One region of the Bradyrhizobium sp. SZCCHNRI3052 genome, then DNA from elsewhere that is predicted to be linked to it. Evidence: predicted binding sites of a transcription regulator. Region 1 holds the regulator's gene; the other holds the start of a gene.
The links. The regulator PhoB, encoded in region 1, activates phosphate uptake and scavenging genes when phosphate is short. The targets are predictions, from matches to a motif close to TGTCATNNANCTGTCAT.

Region 1 (8,389 bases):
GCTGGAAGGCGAGACTGTGCGGCCATTTGCCGGCGATCAGGCCCATGATCTCGAGCAGTCGCGCGCGTGCAGGCAACGCATCGCGGGCCGCGCTGCCCTTCGTCGCCGCGAAGCGCTCGGCCGTAGCCGAATGCCAGGCATGCGAGGCGTAGGCGTCGCGGGCGAAGTCCGGCATGAAGAAGATGTAGAAATGCGTCAGATGGTCCGCTGCGTTCTCGGCCGCGTGCGCGATGTTGGCCGCGAGGACGCCGTTTGGCGCTGCCGCAATACCCATGGCCTGGCGCAACGCCGCAGCGGCCGCGATCGATTGCGACACCGAGCAGATGCCGCAGATTCGCGGCGCGATCACCAGGGCGTCCAGCGGCGGCCGCCCCTCCAGGATCTGCTCGAAGCCGCGATAGAGCGGCGCCGTCACCTCTGCCCTGGTGACGCGACCGCTCTCGATATCGAGCCTGACCTCGAGATCGCCTTCGACACGATTGAACGGTCCGACCGTGATCCGCGTCATGGACGGCGCTTGTCGCCGGCACGGCCCGGCGGCACCACGACATGATCCGCCGTCGCATTGACTCGGACGCGACGCGGCGTGGCCGATTTCGACAGCGCTGCGAGCGCGACGAACCAGGCCTTGGGCATGTCGGTCGGAAGCCCCACGGGAATGCCGGCGAGCTTGGCCGTCTGCAGATAGTTCTGCGCGCTCTCGAAGCCCGGCGAGGTGCAGGCGATGCAGGCGTAGCCGCCCTTGGTGCAGGAGCCGCCGCCGTTCCACGAGCGCTGATTGCAGTCGCCGACCGCTTGCGTTGCGCGGCAGCCGAGATGCTCCATCAGGCAGCCGCGCTCCGACATCGTCTCCGCGCTCGCCTTGAACTCGTAAAACTCGTTGCGCGAGCAGCCGTGATGAGCCAGGTGATTGGCGATGAAGGTCGGACGGCCGACTGCGTCGAGGCCGTCTGCCGTCAGATCGCCCGAGGTGAGCGCCAGCAGGCTTTCCATCATCCAACCCGGATGCGGCGCACAGCCTGCGACGTTGATCACCGGCAGCCCGCGTTTCGAGCGGAAGCCCGCGCCGAGCGCGCCGCCGATGTCGCTGCCCTCGAACTGCAATCCGACCGCATCGGTCGGGTTGATGCCGGCAGCAGGAATGCCGCCATATGCGGCGCAACTGCCGACGGCAACGACGTAGTCGGCCAGCGGCGCCAGATCGAGCAGCCAGTGATAGATCGAGCGGTTGGTGCCGGCGAGCATGTTGAAGCGGCCGGTCAGACCAGGTCCGCGCGCCACCGAGCCTTCGAGCACCAGCAGGTCGAGCCGCTCGCGACCGTCGCGGATCGCCTCCAACAGCTCCACCACCTCGTCTCCGGTCTGTTCGCTGACGGAGGGATGCCATACCAGATCGATGCCGGATTGGCGCAGCTCGTCGAACCAGCCGGACGCGCCGCTTTCCAGGATCGACATCGTGCAGCCGCCGCAGCTCGCACCCTGCAGCCATAGCATCCTGATCGTTCCCTCAGAGCCGACCATCATAAGGCCCCGCTCCTAGCCCGTCTTAAGCGTTCCGCTTCGTATCACCGGCGGGTTTAGCGCCCCCGCATGAACACTGGCAAGCGCTTCCCCGGGGATAGCCTCGGAACCGCGCTGGCTGCGACCGAGCAGCATGGCGACCGCCCAGATCAGTCCGAACAGGCCAATCGCGACGATCCCGAGATTGGCGACATCGTCGCCCAGCGCGGTGGCGACCCCCGTCCATCCCCCGGTCAGGCCAAGCCGCGGCGCCAACAGCGTGATCGCCTCGAAGCCGCCGATCACCAGCGCGATGGCAACGGATGCGCCGGTGATCACGAGGTTATAGCGCAGCTTGCGTGCGGGATCGGTCAGCGCCCAGCGATAGGCGCCCGCCATCAGCATGCTGTCGGCGGTGTCGACGGTGGCCATCGCAGCCGCGAACAGCGCCGGAAACACCAGGACATGGGCGAGGCTCGCGCCGCGCGCTGCCTCGGTTGCCGACAGGCTGAGAAGCCCGATCTCGCTCGCAGTGTCGAAGCCGAGACCGAACAGGAAACCGAGCGGATACATGTGCCAGGCGCGTCCCACCAGGCGGAGCACCGGGCGCAGCAGGCGGAAGAGGATGCCCCGTCCGGAGCTTCCGGCGGTTTCCATCTCGGACTGCGGCTGTGCGGCGCGGCGCCAGAGGTTCACGAACAGAATGAGGTTCGCCAACGCGATCAGCAGCAGGAAGCCGGCCGACACCGACGTGCCGATGACGCCGCCGATCGCCCTGATCGCGCTCTCTTCATCCAGGAGGTCGGCGCCGGCGATGAGGCTCACGACGATGGTGGCGATGACGACGACGCTGGAATGGCCGAGCGCAAAATACAGGCCGGCGGCGCGCGGGGCGCTACCGTCCTGCACCAGCTTCCGTACGACGTTGTCGATCGCCGCGATGTGATCCGCATCGACCGCATGGCGCAGTCCGAGCAGCCAGGCCAGCATCGCGGTGCCGACGATGGTGGGCCGGTCGGCGTAGAGCGCGAACGCCCAGGCCCAGGCGAGCGCGTTGGCGGCGACCAGCCCGCCGACGAGCGCAACGTTGCGGCCGGGCTGCGATCGCCACCACAGCAGCCGAGGGGCACGAGGATGATCAATTTGAACAATCGTCATACTCGGACTATAGCAAGAGCCAGGCCAGTTCGGTAAAGCCCCCCGCTGCAGGCAAAAACTGCAGGAAAACGTGGGCGGCCCTTCCCGGATTGCCCTCTCGCTTGGCAACCCGCTATCCAGTCACGCACAGATCATGACCAGCGGCGGGACATCTTCTTCTCTCGCCCCTCCTTCGCTCACCGCATCGAGGCACTCTGTGCCGTGATCTCGCGCCGCACGACCGCCTCGAACTGGCTCGCGGGGGCGGCGAACATCAGCCGGGTCTCCTCGTGGAACGCCGAGAAGATGCCGACCACGGCCGGCTGTCCGCCGACGTCGGCCATGATGGGGGAGCCCGAATAGCCGAAATTGGCGAGGCAATGCACCGTCAGCAGCATCTCGTCCTTGGTCATGCCGGCGCTGCAATTGCGCTGGCCGGTCGGCGAATAGCGCCGCTCCTGGCCATAGCCGATCTCGGAGATGGTTCCGGCCGTGGTCGCAGCCTGCAATTCCTCGCGCGTCAGCGCCCTGACCTCAACCGGCTTCGACGGCAGCGCGTCCTTCAGCACGATCAGTGCCCAATCGGCGGGCGAGCGGTCGAGCGACCATCTGTCGTGCCGGGTCGGGACGAAATCGGGCGCCACGATCAGCTTGTCGGCGACCGACGATGCCGCCGGCGTGCCCCTGTTCATGCCGGCCAGGAAGCGGACGTTGCCGGGGCTGACCTGCGCCACGCCGTTGAACACGCAATGCGCCGCGGTGAGCACGACGCGCGGCGCGACCAGCGTGCCGGTGCACCAGCCGCCGGTCGAGTATTGCGCGACGGTGACGACGCCGATCGACGACGCCGGCCACGAGGTGGGATCGACGACCTCGCCGATGTGGCGGTCGAGCCCGAGCAGTTGCTCCGGACGCGGAGCGGCGATGCCGGCCTCCGCCGATTCCGGCTTCGGCCGCCAGGCCGCAATGGCACTCTGGGCCTGGACGCGCTGCGGCTCGGTCAACTTGACCCGCTGCACGTCGCGGCCGGCCGATCGCACGCCGCTACGGCCCGCCATCACCAGCCAGGCATAGCCCTGCACGACGTCCTGTTTCACACCGCGGCCGTCGAGCAGCATCAGGCCGAGCATGTATTGCGACTGGGCGAAGCCCTGCGCCGCGGCGCGGCTGAACCAGCGGCCGGCTTCGCCGTAATTGCTCGCAACACCTTCGCCGTTGACGTAGGCGATGCCGAGATAGTGTTGCGCGACAGCGAGCCCCTGATCGGCGGCCTTGCGGTACCACGCCAGCGCCTCGGCGGGGTTGCGCGGTTGGCCCCAGCCGAAGGCGTGCATGAAGCCGACGTCGAACTGCGCCCGCGCATCGCCCTTGGCGGCCAGCGGCAGCAGCCGTCGCATCGCCGCCGCATGCTGCCCGTTGCCTGCCGCCGCGACCGCGTCTTCGAGCTCGGCGGCCGTGGCGCCCGCCGCGCCGCCGAGCAGCACGGCAAGAGATATGATGATGGTCTTGATCAAGGGCGTCCGCTGGCACCGAAACATCGTGACGGGCCACGAAGCAGACACGATCAAGACGGCGGCGGCGTGGCGGAAAGCGGACCGCGATCTCCTCAATCGGGCCGCCTCGCGTCTCACACCTGCTGCGTCCTCACGCCCGATCGCCCCTTACACCTGCTCGCTCTTGGCGAAGCGATCATCGAGCGCATAACCGGCGCCGCGCACGGTGCGGATCGGGTCCTGCTCGCGGCCGGGATTGAGCAGCTTGCGCAGGCGGCCGATATGGACGTCGACGGTGCGCTCGTCGATGTAGATGTCGCGGCCCCAGACACTGTCGAGCAGCTGCTCGCGGCTGAACACGCGGCCGGGATGCTCCAGGAAGAACTCGAGCAGGCGGTATTCGGTCGGGCCGAGATCGATCGGCCTACCAGAGCGCGCCACGCGGCGCTTCTCGCGGTCGAGCTCGATGTCGCCATAGGACAGCACGGTCGCCAGCCGCTCCGGACTCGCCCGCCGCAGCAGGCCTTTCACCCGCGCCAGAAGCTCCGGCACCGAGAACGGCTTGACGATGTAGTCGTCGGCGCCGGTCGCGAGGCCGCGCACGCGCTCGCTCTCCTCGCCGCGTGCGGTGAGCATGATGATCGGCAACTGCCGGGTCTCGGTCCGCGCCCGCAGGCGGCGGCACAGCTCGATGCCGGACAGGCCCGGCAGCATCCAGTCGAGCACGACGAGATCGGGAACACGCTCCTTCAGGCGCGTGTCGGCCTCGTCGCCGCGCGCCACGGTCTCGACCTCGTAGCCTTCGGCCTCGAGGTTGTAGCGCAGCAGCGTCGTCAGCGCCTCCTCGTCCTCCACCACCAGAATTCGGGCGCCCATGTCTGAACCGTCTCTCTCAGTTGCCGGGGATCGTCGATGCGAAGCTCGTCATGTCGCCCTTCGGGCGCTTGTCCATGATCTGCTGGCCTTCGATCATATAGAACACCGTCTCGGCGATGTTGGTCGCGTGATCGCCGATGCGCTCGATGTTCTTGGCGCAGAACATCAGGTGGATGCAGAACGAGATGTTGCGCGGATCCTCCATCATGTAGGTCAGGAGCTCGCGAAACAGCGAGGTGCAGATGGCATCGACTTCCTCATCGCCCTTCCACACCGTCATCGCCGCCGGCAAATCGTGCGCGGCATAGGCGTCCAGCACCGTCTTGACCTGCGACTGCACGAGATCGGTCATGTGCTCGAGCCCGCGGATCAGCTTCAGCGGATGGAAGTCGCTCTCCAGCGCCGCGACGCGCTTGCCGATGTTCTTGGCGAGATCGCCGATACGCTCCAGATCGGTCGCCACGCGCATCGCGCCGACGATCTCACGCAGGTCGACCGCCATCGGCTGTCGCCGGGCGATGGTAAGAACGGCGCGCTCCTCGATGATGCGTTGCAGCTTGTCGACCTCGGCGTCGGTGGCGACCACCTTCTGGCCGAGCGCGATGTCGCGTCGCACCAGCGCATCGACGGAATCGACGATCAGCCGCTCGGCGAGGCCGCCCATCTCCGATACCAGACGGGTGAGGTCCTGCAGATCGCTGTCGAACGCCTTGGCGGTATGTTCACTGGCCATGATGATCTCCTGAAGACAATGTCGTCGGCGTCAGCCGAACCGGCCGGTGATGTAATCCTGGGTCCGCCGATCGCTCGGCGAGGTGAAGATCTTGCTGGTGTCGTCGAACTCGATCAGCTCGCCGAGATACATGAAGGCGGTCTTGTCGGAGACGCGCGCCGCCTGCTGCATGTTATGCGTCACGATGGCGATCGTATAGTTTTCGGCGAGTTCCTGAATCAGCTCCTCGACCTTGGCGGTCGAGATCGGATCGAGCGCCGAGCACGGCTCGTCGAACAGGATCACCTCCGGCCGGACCGCCACGGTACGCGCGATGCACAGCCGCTGCTGCTGGCCGCCGGACAGCGACAGGCCCGAGGCGTTGAGCTTGTCCTTGACCTCGTTCCACAACGCGCCGCCGCGCAGCGCCTTCTCGACCCGGTCGTCCATCTCCGACTTGGAGATCTTCTCATAGAGGCGGATGCCGAAGGCGATGTTCTCGTAGATCGTCATCGGGAACGGCGTCGGCTTCTGGAACACCATGCCGACCCGGGCACGCAGCAGGTTCAGATCGAGCTTGGGATCGAGGATGTTGGTGTTGTCGAGCATCAGCTGCCCGGTCGCCCGCTGCCCCGGATAGAGATCGTACATCCGGTTGAAGATGCGCAGCAGCGTGGACTTGCCGCAGCCGGACGGGCCGATGAACGCGGTGACGCGGTTGGTGCCCAGCGACAGGTTGATGTTCTTCAGCGCATGATGGTCGCCGTAGTAGAAGTTGAGGTTGCGCGCGGTCACCTTGGCCGGCGCATCCGGAAGCGCCTTGCCGTGAAGAGCGTGATTGGGCTGACTGACGGAGACGGACAGTTCGGTCATTTGGTGTTCCTCTCGGCGCCGAGAATGCGTGCACCGATGTTCAGGGCGAGCACGGCCAGAGTGATGAGAAGGGCTCCGCTCCAGGCCAGTTGTTTCCAGTAGGCATAAGGGCTCTGGACGAAATTGTTGATGGTGACGGGCAGGTTCGCCATCGTCTTGGAAAGGTTGAGGCTCCAGAACTGGTTCGACAGCGCGGTGAACAGCAGAGGCGCGGTCTCGCCGGCGACGCGGGCGGTCGCCAGCAGCACGCCGGTGATGAGGCCCGAGCGCGCCGCCCGATAGGCGATGCGGCGGATCACCAGCGAGCGCGGCAGGCCGAGCGCAGACGCCGCCTCGCGCAGCGGGTTGGGCACGAGCAGCAGCATGTCCTCGGTGGTGCGCAGCACCACCGGGATCACGATGACCGCCAATGCAAGGGAACCCGCGAGTGCCGAGAAGCCGCCCATCGGCACCACGACCGCACCATAGATGAACAGGCCGATGATGATCGAGGGCGCCGACAGCAGGATGTCGTTGATGAAGCGGATCACCGAGGTCAGGCGGTCGTTGCGGCCGTATTCGGCGAGATAGGTGCCGGCGAACAGGCCGAGCGGCGCGCCGATGCCGACGCCGATGATCGTCATGATCAAGGAGCCGACGATGGCGTTGCGCAGGCCGCCTTCGCTGGAGCCGGGCGGTGGCGTGTCGGCGGCAAAAACCTGCAGGCTGAGGCCGGCGAGTCCGTTATAGAACAGCGTGAACAGGATCAGCGCCAGCCAGGTGACGCCGAACATCGCGGCGGCAACGCAGAGGCCGCGGATCACGATGTCTCTGCGGCGCCGGCGCGCATAGATCGGATTGACCGGCGCATCGAGTGTAAGCGTGTCAGCGCTGGACATGGCTTATTTTCCCGCCTTGGCTTCGAGCCGCATGAGCATCAGCCGCGCGCTCGCCAGCACGAAGAAGGTGAGCACGAACAGCAGCAGGCCGAGCAGGATCAGGCTCGACTGGTGCAGCCCGTCGCTCTCCTGGAATTCGGAGGCGATGGCGGCCGAGATCGTGGTGCCCGGTGCGAAGATCGAGGATGAGATCCGGAACGAGTTGCCGATGATGAAGGTCACCGCCATCGTTTCGCCGAGCGCACGTCCCAGCGCCAGCATGACGCCGCCGATCACGCCGACACGGGTGTAGGGAATGACGACGCTGCGCACGACCTCCCAGGTGGTGCAGCCGACCCCGTAGGCGGCTTCCTTCAGCACCGGCGGGACCGTCTTGAACACGTCGACCGAGATCGAGGTGATGAACGGCAGCACCATGATCGCCAGGATCAGCGAGGCGTTGAACAGGCTGAGATAGGACGGCGGACCGGCGAAGATGTCCTGCAGCACGGGGATGCCGGCGCAGAGATTGATCATGAACGGCTGGAACGTATAGGCCAGGAACGGCCCCAGCACGAAGAAGCCCCACATGCCGTAGATGATCGAAGGAATGCCGGCGAGCAGCTCGATGGCAAGTCCGATCGGACGGCGCAGCCATTGCGGGCACAGCTCGGTGAGGAAGATCGCAATGCCCAGACCGACCGGAATGGCGATCAGCATCGCGATGAAGGACGTGACCAAGGTACCGTAGATCGGGCCGAGCGCCCCGAGCACCGGCGGATCGGCCGACGGCGCCCAGCGCCGCGTCCACAGGAATTCGAAGCCATATTCTCTCATGGCCGGCCATGCGCCGACGATGAGCGACAGGATGATGCCGCCCAGGATCAACAGGACGGAGATCGCGGACAGCCGCGTGATCCAATAGAAGGTCACGTCGCCGA
Region 2 (8,389 bases), on a different contig from region 1:
AGCAGCTCGTTCGGCGTTGCCTCGTCCTCCACCAGATACGGCGAGATCAGCGCGTAGTCGGCCGGACTGAGCCGCCGCAGCAGGTTGTTGTAGGGCCGCTCCCGGCTCAGCGTGGCCACACCTTGGCTCAGCATCGTCATCCCCGTGCGCAACGCATGTGCGTGATACGTGCACCTTGTGTTCACAAGTGCACCGACAGAGGAACTCTGATATGCTGCCTTGGTTCCAGGAACCCGCCAGCGCGCTCGAGAGGAGGCGCCGGCCGCGGGGTCCATCCCTCATCCTGGAACCCGCAGATCCCATGACCAGCTCGCAATCAGGCGTGCCCGAGTTCTATCAGCATGTGCTGGTCGTCGAAGACGACCCCATCATTGCGCTCGGACTGGAAGACACCATCACCGACCTCGGCGTTCCCGACATCAGGATCGCAGCCGACGTCGCAACCGCGCTCGCCATGATCGCCGAGCGCGTCCCGCAATTCGCGCTGCTCGATGTCGGCCTGGTCCGCGAAAAGAGCTTTGCGATTGCCGAGCGGCTGACGGCGCTCGGCATTCCCTTCGCCTTCTCGACCGGCTATGGCGCCGACCGCGTGCCACCCGCGTTCGCCGACCGGCCGCGGCTGCCGAAGCCTTGCCCGACCGAGGCGCTGGAGGCGGTGCTGCGGCGACGCGATTAGTTGCGGTCGCCGCACGCGGTCGCCGACGCGGAAGGCTCAGCCCAGCTTCGGATCGAGCGTGGTCGACCACAGCGCGACGTCGGCGCGATCCCGCAGGGTCACGGTCATCTGGCCCGTGGCGCCTTCGATCTTGACGTGGCCGAAGAACTGCATGCCGGCCGACGGCGGCAGATTCTGCTTGTCGAGGCCGGGCGCCTTGATGAAGCGCACCTCGGGGCCGAAGGTGTTGTCGAGCTCGTTCGGACCGAACGTGCCGGCATGCAGCGGACCGGAGACGAACTCCCAGAACGGCTCGAAATCCTGAAACTGCGCCTTGTTCGGATCGTAATAATGCGCGGCCGCGTAGTGCACGTCCGCCGTCAGCCACACCGTGTTCTGGATCGGCGCGGTCTTGATGAAGCGCAGGACCTCGGCAATCTCGAGCTCGCGGCCGCGCGCCGGGCCGTCACCCTGGGCGATGGCTTCCGAGCCCTTCTTGTTGGCCGCGTCGTCATAGACGATGATGCTGAGCGGCATGTCGGAGGCGATCACCTTCCAGGTCGCGCGGGAATTGAGCAGCGCCTGCTTCAACCAGCGCATCTGCTCCGGCCCGATGAAGTAGGACGCCGGACCATACTTGTCCTCGAGATTGGGACCGTTGGCGCCGCGGTAGCTGCGCTCGTCGAGCACGAACACGTCGAGATGCGGGCCATAGTTGATGGTGCGATAGACTCGGCCCGGCTCGATGATGCTCTCGCGCATCGGATACATCTCGTGGAAGGCGCGCGCCGCGCGGGCCGCGAGCAACTGGATGTTGCGCTCCTTGTAGGCGGCGGGCAGCTCCTTGGAGGCCGACCAGTTGTTGGTGACCTCGTGATCGTCCCACTGCACGAAGATCGGCACCTCGGCATTGAAGGCGCGAACGTTCTCGTCGAGGAAATTGTATTTGTGGGCGGCACGGAATTCGTCGAGCGTCTCGGCGACCTTGGCCTTCTCTTCCACGGTGAGGTTCTTCCACACCTTGTTGTCCGGCAGCTTCACCTCGGACTTGATCGGACCGTCGGCGTAGATGGTGTCGCCGGAGTGCAGGAAGAAGTCCGGGCGGTGCTTCTTCATCGTCGAGAAGGTGAACATGCCGCCATCATCGGGATTGATGCCCCAGCCCTGCCCAGCCACGTCGCCGCCCCAGACGAACGAGACGTCGCGCTTGTTGCCTGGCGCGGTGCGGAAGCGGCCGGCCACGGCCTCGCTTTCGACGGCGGTATGCGACAGGTCCCGGAACTTGACACGGTAGAAAATGTCCTGGCCGCTCGGAAGGCCGTCGATCAGCATCTTGGCCGTGAAGTCGCTTTCCGGAAGCGCGGCGATCGGTGGCAGCGCCCGTGCGTCCTTGAACGACTCGGTGGTCGCCACCTCGACCAGCATCTGCGACGGCCGGTCCGCGCGCGCCCAGACCACGCCACCATCCATGCCGACGTCGCCGGACTGCACGCCATGCGTGATCTGCGGCCGGTCGGCGGCGCGGCTCAGATAGGGCATCGCCAGCGTCGTGACGCCGGCTGCGGCGGCCGTCGACAGGAAGCGGCGGCGGGACAGGGCGGTGTGCGGTCGAGGAATGCGAAGCGTCATGCGGATCTCCTGGTCGGATCGCGCGCGGGAGCCGGCGCGAGCCACGGCCCGGCAGACCTAGAAAAGATTGATGACGCTGGAATTACAATCGCGCCGTGGACAGCGCGTGACACGGCCGCAGGGCAAGCGTGGTCCGACCTCAGGTGCCGGCGGCACGCAGCTGCGCGCCGGTTCGCTGCAGATTGGCGGGCATGCTCATCAGGATGAGCTTGCGATCGGCCACCGCGTTGTGGAACTGCTCGAGCGCGATGTTGAACGCGGTCAACGCCCCGTGCTCGATTGCACCGTCCTCGAAGCAGGTCAGCGTGTTGCGCAGGATCTCGTCGGCCTCGCTCTGCAGCTGGTCGAGCTCCTCGGTCGAATCGCTCTTGCGCGCGATCGTGATCATCTCCAGCAGACGATCGCGCAGCGAGGTGTTGATGGTGCGTTCGTCGCGCTTGAGATAGCCGGCGAACCAGGCACCGGCCGAACCCATCGCCGAAAGCGCCATCAGGCCCCACCAGATGTAGTCGCTGTAGCGGTCGAGGAATGTCTTCTCCTCGCCGTTGATGAACGCCGCCGCGCCGGGATGCGCCGGAATCGCGGCGTCCTTGTCGGTGTCGGGGGTCTCGATCTTGGCAGCCAGCGGGAACTCCGACAGCAATTGCTGGCGCACCGAAAACAGCTGATGGGTGAACGCGGACACGGTCGAATCCGACAGGCCTTTGCGCGCCACGATGTGGTGGTTGAAGCTGATGGTCTTCACCTCGTCCTCGGGACGATCGGGCGAGCCGCCAAACGCGCCGGCGGGAATTTCGGTCGATTCATATTCGGGGTGGTTCTGCGCGATCGCTTCGGCCGAATCGATCGCCAGGAAGGTCGGCGTGCCGCCGTCCTTGGTGGCAGCGGCGATCGCATCCGCCGTGATCTTGCTATTGATGGGTCCGGCCGCAAGATAGACGTCCGCCCGCTGGTTGCGCACGGCTTCGGCGGCCTCGGTGATCGGGACTTGGACGATCTCGACCTTGCCGGCGTCGACGCCGTACTGATGCAGGATCACCTTCAGCAAATTGGCGTTCGCCGGGGTCCGACCGATGATGCCGACCTTGTGGCCCGCGAGCTGGGAGATCTTGGTGATCTTGGCGCCCTTGCGACCCTTGCCCTTGCCGCCCGGAGGCACCCAGAGCACGGCGACGTTCTTGCGCAGCGTCGCCACGGCCTGCGCGTTCTTTGGGACCTCGAGGTCACCCCGGACGATCGCGAGATCAACCTTGCCGGCGGCCAGCGCCTGCGCGCTCTGTGCGGCGCCCTCGGTCGGAACCGGCCGCAGCCTGACGGAGGCGTGCGACTGGGAAAAGGCCTGGGTCAGGGCCTGGACGACCTTCAGGTCGTCGCTGTTGGGCGGACCGACCGCGATCTTGAGCACCACGGGACGCATCGCGAAATAGTAGGCACCCGTCAAAGCGCCGACGACCGCGAGGATCCCGGCGATGACGATGAACACGGCAGGGCGCATCCGTGAGCGCTGCGCTGGCGTGGTCTGAGTATCTACCAGATCCCGTCCTCCGGTGGTCCAGGCCCGGGCGATGCCACAGGCAGCTTCGTCTGGCCACGTCGTCCTTCAATAGAGCTGAACTGTAGCAAATTTCTTGTCCGCCCGGAGTGACATCTGCGTCATGGTTACCATCGCACCAGTCGCCGGAGGATCGGGGCAGTTCCAAGCGCCTCCGGCATCGCGCCTGTGACAAGGCTCTGATCGGGATGCGTTTTCGGTTAGTCTTGGCAACCGGACACCGGCGCGATCCAGCCGGAGGTAGCCCCGCAGTCGCCCGGATGCTGTCACGTGTCCGGTCGATTGCACCACGAGAGGAGATCGAGATGCCGCAACCATTGTCGGCGGAGGCACGCGCCACCGCCTTGCGGGAGCTTCCCGGCTGGTCCGAGGCACAGGGCCGTGAGGCCATCGCCCGCACGTTCACATTCACAGACTTCAACGAAGCCTTCGGCTTCATGACCCGCGTCGCCCTGGTCGCTGAAAAGGCTGACCATCATCCCGAGTGGCGCAACGTCTACCGCACCGTCGAGGTGGTCCTCACGACCCATGACGCAGGCGGCGTGACCATGCGCGACATCGCGCTCGCCAAGGCGATGAATGCGATCGCCGCGACGATGCGCGGCTGAGATCTTGGCGACGACGGCACGCGCCTTGCGGCCGGCGTCGCCATCACCACATCCGAGGGCGAGGACCGCGCCCCCAGCGCCGTCTGGAACCGGAGATCGGACATCATGTCGGATGCGACCGACTACAGCGTTGGCTTCGAGCCCGCGGAGCGGCTGGCCCGGGATCGCGAGACCCTTCGCCGTCGTTTCTGGATCAAGTTCAAGAAGGTTGTCGCGCGGCTGCCATTCGCCGAGGAGCTGCTTGCGGCGTATTATTGCGCCTTCGACAAGGAGACACCCCGGCACGTACAGGTCGCCCTGCTCGGCGCCATCGCCTACTTCGTCGTGCCGTTCGACTTCATGCCTGACGTGTTGCCCATCCTCGGCTTCACCGACGACGCGGCGGTGCTCGCCACCGCCGTCCGCATGGTCGCTTCGCACATCACGCCCGACCATCATGCGGCAGCCCGCGCCGTACTCGCGCGGCTGGCGGCAGACAAGAACGCTGACGTCGCGAAGGACGGCGAGAATATCGGCTGACGGCGGCTCCGGCCGGCAAGCCGGGCGCCCGCAGTCAGCGCCTCGGAAGGGCACAACAGCAAAAAGCCCCGCATCCGCGGGGCTTTTCTCTTGATGGGACTTCGTCGAACGCTACGAGCTCAGCGCTGGCCGCGCGCCTGGGCGCGGGCGCTGCCGGTCTTCTCGGCCTCCCAGGCCTGGTACTGCTTGAACAGCGCCTCGCGGTCGGCCTCGCTCGGCATCGCCCTGCCGGCGCTGCTCTGCTTCAGGAAGTCATCGAAGCGGTCGCGCTGTGCGCCTTCCATGGCGTGGCTCTCCAGCCATTTGCTCGCGGACGGCAGCCGCTGCCAGCCGGCCAGCGGCGCCGACAGCGAGACCTCCTTCCACTTCGGATGGAACGGCGGATTCTGGAATGCCGGGAATTTGGTGAAGAAGGCGTCGACGAAGGTCGCGAGCTTGCGATAGCGGTCGGTGTTCGGCGCCCAATTATAGGCGGCGAGCACGGCCGGCACCGCGATCGTGTCGACCTTCTCGCCCTCGGCGATCAGGTTCGGGTAGTCCTTCGCCGTCAGGGTCGCCGGCAGATAGTCGGTCTGCAGCGGTCGATCGTAGTCGACGTTGACGAGATGGAAGCGGCCGTCGTTCACGAAGGTCGAGACCGACTTGTAGGGCTTGCCGCCGACCACGATGACGGCATCGAGCTCGCCGCGCTTCAACTTCTCCATCGCGATGCGCTGCTCGATGTAGGCGAAGTTGGCGCGCAGGCCAAGCCGCTCGAACACCGTCAGCGCCGTGACGAAGGTGCCGCCATTCGGCAGGTCGACGCTGACCCGGCGGCCCTCGAGGTCACGCAGGTTGCGCACCGCGCGCGGCGCGATCACCTGCATCTCTTCATTGTAGAGCTTGGTGACGTAGGTGAACTGCCGCTTGATGTCCTTGGCGAAACCCTTGCGCTCGAGGTAGTCGAGCGTATCGGCGCGGACGACGCCGAGATCGACGCCCTGCAGGAACAGGATGTCGGCCACGCTCTGCACCGAGCCGCGGCCGACGATCGGCAGGACGCGCAGATTGTTGCCGTCGTCGAGCAGCGAGGCCAGATCGGCGCCGAACTGCACATAGGTGCCGCCAATGGTGCCGGTGATGAGCGTCACCGTGTTGGCGTTCAGCGCCTGCTTGGTCTGCACCGAGCCGAACTGGAAGATCGCCTTGAGGCTGTCGCTCACCTTGGCGGGGTCGAACTCGCCTTCCTCGGCGTGGGCAGCGAAACCGCACGCAATCATCATTGCGGCCAGGGCCGCTCCAACAAGACGTCGCATCTGTCCCCCTTGATCTAAGGCTGGCACATGTTTGCGAGCCGGAACGCGGGCAGCACCAGGTCTCGCCTGGCATCGCCCATGAACAGACTCGAAAATCACGCGTGAAACAAAAAAATGAAACGAGGCGGCATCGCTGCCGTCACGAGCGTTCAGTTCTGCAGTTGATCGAGCCTGCGCTGCGCTTCAGCCGAGCCGAGCTGGGCGGCGCGGCGGTACCAGTTGCGAGCCGCAGCCGGATCGGCATTGATGTTGCGGATGTCCTTCGTCCCCAGCACGTGGGGATCGTAGGTCTGGGCAAGCATCAGCGCCGCGGCCGGTTCTTGCGCCTCGGCCGCGCGCTCCAGCAGCAGTCGGGCCGGCGGGATGTCGCCCGCGGCCAGCAGGCTCTTGGCGCGTTTCATGATGCCCGCGAGTTCGTCGGGATCGAGCCGGCGGACCTGCGCGGGCGGCGGAGCGGCGGTCACGGCGCCGAGGCCGGGTGCGACGATTGCCGATCCGGCGCCCGGCGAATTGATCGAGGATGGCTCCATCGCGCTCGGGGCCGGCGCGGACGGTGCCGTGGCGAAGCTCGGTGGTGCTGCAACCGGCGCGGGCTGCGTCACACTGCGATTCTGCAGCGCTGTCTGGTAGGCGTTGGCGATGTCGTCACGCGTCGGGGCCACGGCTGCCGTCTGCACCGGCGCCGCCGCAGCCGGCGGCTCGGCGGGCGGCAGTCGCGCCGGCTCGTTCAGCTGCATGTCGCGCGCGGTGAGCTGCGTGTTGGTGGCCTGCGGCGGGGCCGTCGGGTCCGGCGTGGCGCCGATGATGGAAGCCTTGGCACTGGCGATCAGGTCGCGCGTCGCATCCGAGGTGACAAGCGCGAAGAGCACCGCGACGCCGGCCGCAGCCACCACGGCGAGAAGAATCCGGGACGAGACCGAGACGCGGCGGGTCCGCTCCGGCCACTGGTCCTCGAAATGCGTGCTGTCGATCTGGTTGCCGCTCTCATACTCAGAGAGGAACATCGGCATCGATTCGTCGTTTGGATAGTTATCCTGGGTCGACCGGCCGAAACGATAGCTCGGTGGGCGCTCCTGAGGGAGTTCGTCGGGGAAAGGCCTGAAGTCAGGCTCCGAAGGAGTTCTGTTGTTGAAACGCCCGCGCGTCGTCCGCTCAGCCATGGCCTTCATCCCCATCTCAACTTCACGCAACATACTTTTGGTCCCAAGCCCGTCAGAAGCTCGAGACACGTCACGATTGCCAGAGGCACCCCACTGCCGACAACTAATTGACTAATTGAATCCGACTAAAAGTGGACGAGAGCCGGCATGATTCTGGAAACATTTTGATCTGATTGTGGCAACGCACGTGCGACATCGCACGGCGCCAAATCCAGAAACGTCGTGATAACAACGGCCAAGCCTCAAATTAACCATGCCACAATGTGGCGTGGTTGTGTTAACCAAGAAACGCTCGTTTTCGGATTTTCTGCTTCCGGTTGCGAATCCGTGACGCCGGCGCGGCAGCCCGCCGAACAAATTTGCGACCGCCGTGCAGCGCGCGGATGTCACAGCGACGCCGGGCCGGCTCGAGCATTCCGTCGGCAGAACAGCCAGGGCTCTGCTCGGTTTGGTTGTGCGGATCAGGGCGAGGCTATCCCGGGGAGTACAGCCCCCCGGGGCCTTCATGCGCGACGTCCTCAGGGGTGCAGGATCACCTTGCCCATCGCCTGGCGGCCGGCCAGCACCTTCAAGGCATCGGCGGTCTGAGCCAGCGGGAAGGTGCGGTCGACATGCGACGACAGCTTGCCCTCCGCGGTCCACTGCACGAGCTTTTCGAGGTTGGCGCGGTTCTTGGCGGGGTTGAGTCGGGTCCAGGCGCCCCAGAACACGCCGCGGATATCACAGCCCTTCAGCAGCGCGAGGTTCAGCGGCATCTTCGGGATGTCGCCGGCGGCGAAGCCGATCACCAGGAATCGGCCCTCCCATGCGATGGAGCGCAGCGCTGCCTCGGCGTAGGCGCCTCCGACCGGATCGAAGATGATGTCGGCACCCTTGCCGTCGGTGAGCCGCCGCAGTCCCTCCTTGAGATCCTCCTTGGCGTAGTTCAACGTCAGTGTCGCGCCGTGCTGCCTGGCAAATTCGAGCTTCTC

Region 2: a site for PhoB is predicted at 2,355-2,371, ahead of QW887_RS15310 (alkaline phosphatase D family protein). Genes of this name have one in related genera too.

What each region holds. Positions count from the first base shown of each region.
Region 1 is NZ_JAUETW010000008.1:1,606-9,994, reverse strand. It holds gene QW887_RS21265 (nickel-dependent hydrogenase large subunit) at 1-508, opposite strand, end outside; gene QW887_RS21260 (HupU protein) at 505-1,521, opposite strand; gene QW887_RS21255 (HoxN/HupN/NixA family nickel/cobalt transporter) at 1,537-2,658, opposite strand; gene QW887_RS21250 (trypsin-like serine protease) at 2,835-4,151, opposite strand; gene phoB (phosphate regulon transcriptional regulator PhoB) at 4,299-5,006, opposite strand; gene phoU (phosphate signaling complex protein PhoU) at 5,023-5,739, opposite strand; gene pstB (phosphate ABC transporter ATP-binding protein PstB) at 5,770-6,591, opposite strand; gene pstA (phosphate ABC transporter permease PstA) at 6,588-7,469, opposite strand; gene pstC (phosphate ABC transporter permease subunit PstC) at 7,473-8,389, opposite strand, start outside.
Region 2 is NZ_JAUETW010000004.1:361,784-370,172, reverse strand. It holds gene QW887_RS15320 (Crp/Fnr family transcriptional regulator) at 1-134, opposite strand, end outside; gene QW887_RS15315 (response regulator) at 302-676, shown strand; gene QW887_RS15310 (alkaline phosphatase D family protein) at 713-2,284, opposite strand; gene QW887_RS15305 (TAXI family TRAP transporter solute-binding subunit) at 2,424-3,767, opposite strand; gene QW887_RS15300 (4a-hydroxytetrahydrobiopterin dehydratase) at 4,142-4,444, shown strand; gene QW887_RS15295 (YkvA family protein) at 4,550-4,963, shown strand; gene QW887_RS15290 (TAXI family TRAP transporter solute-binding subunit) at 5,083-6,258, opposite strand; gene QW887_RS15285 (hypothetical protein) at 6,408-7,418, opposite strand; gene QW887_RS15280 (NADPH:quinone oxidoreductase family protein) at 7,937-8,389, opposite strand, start outside.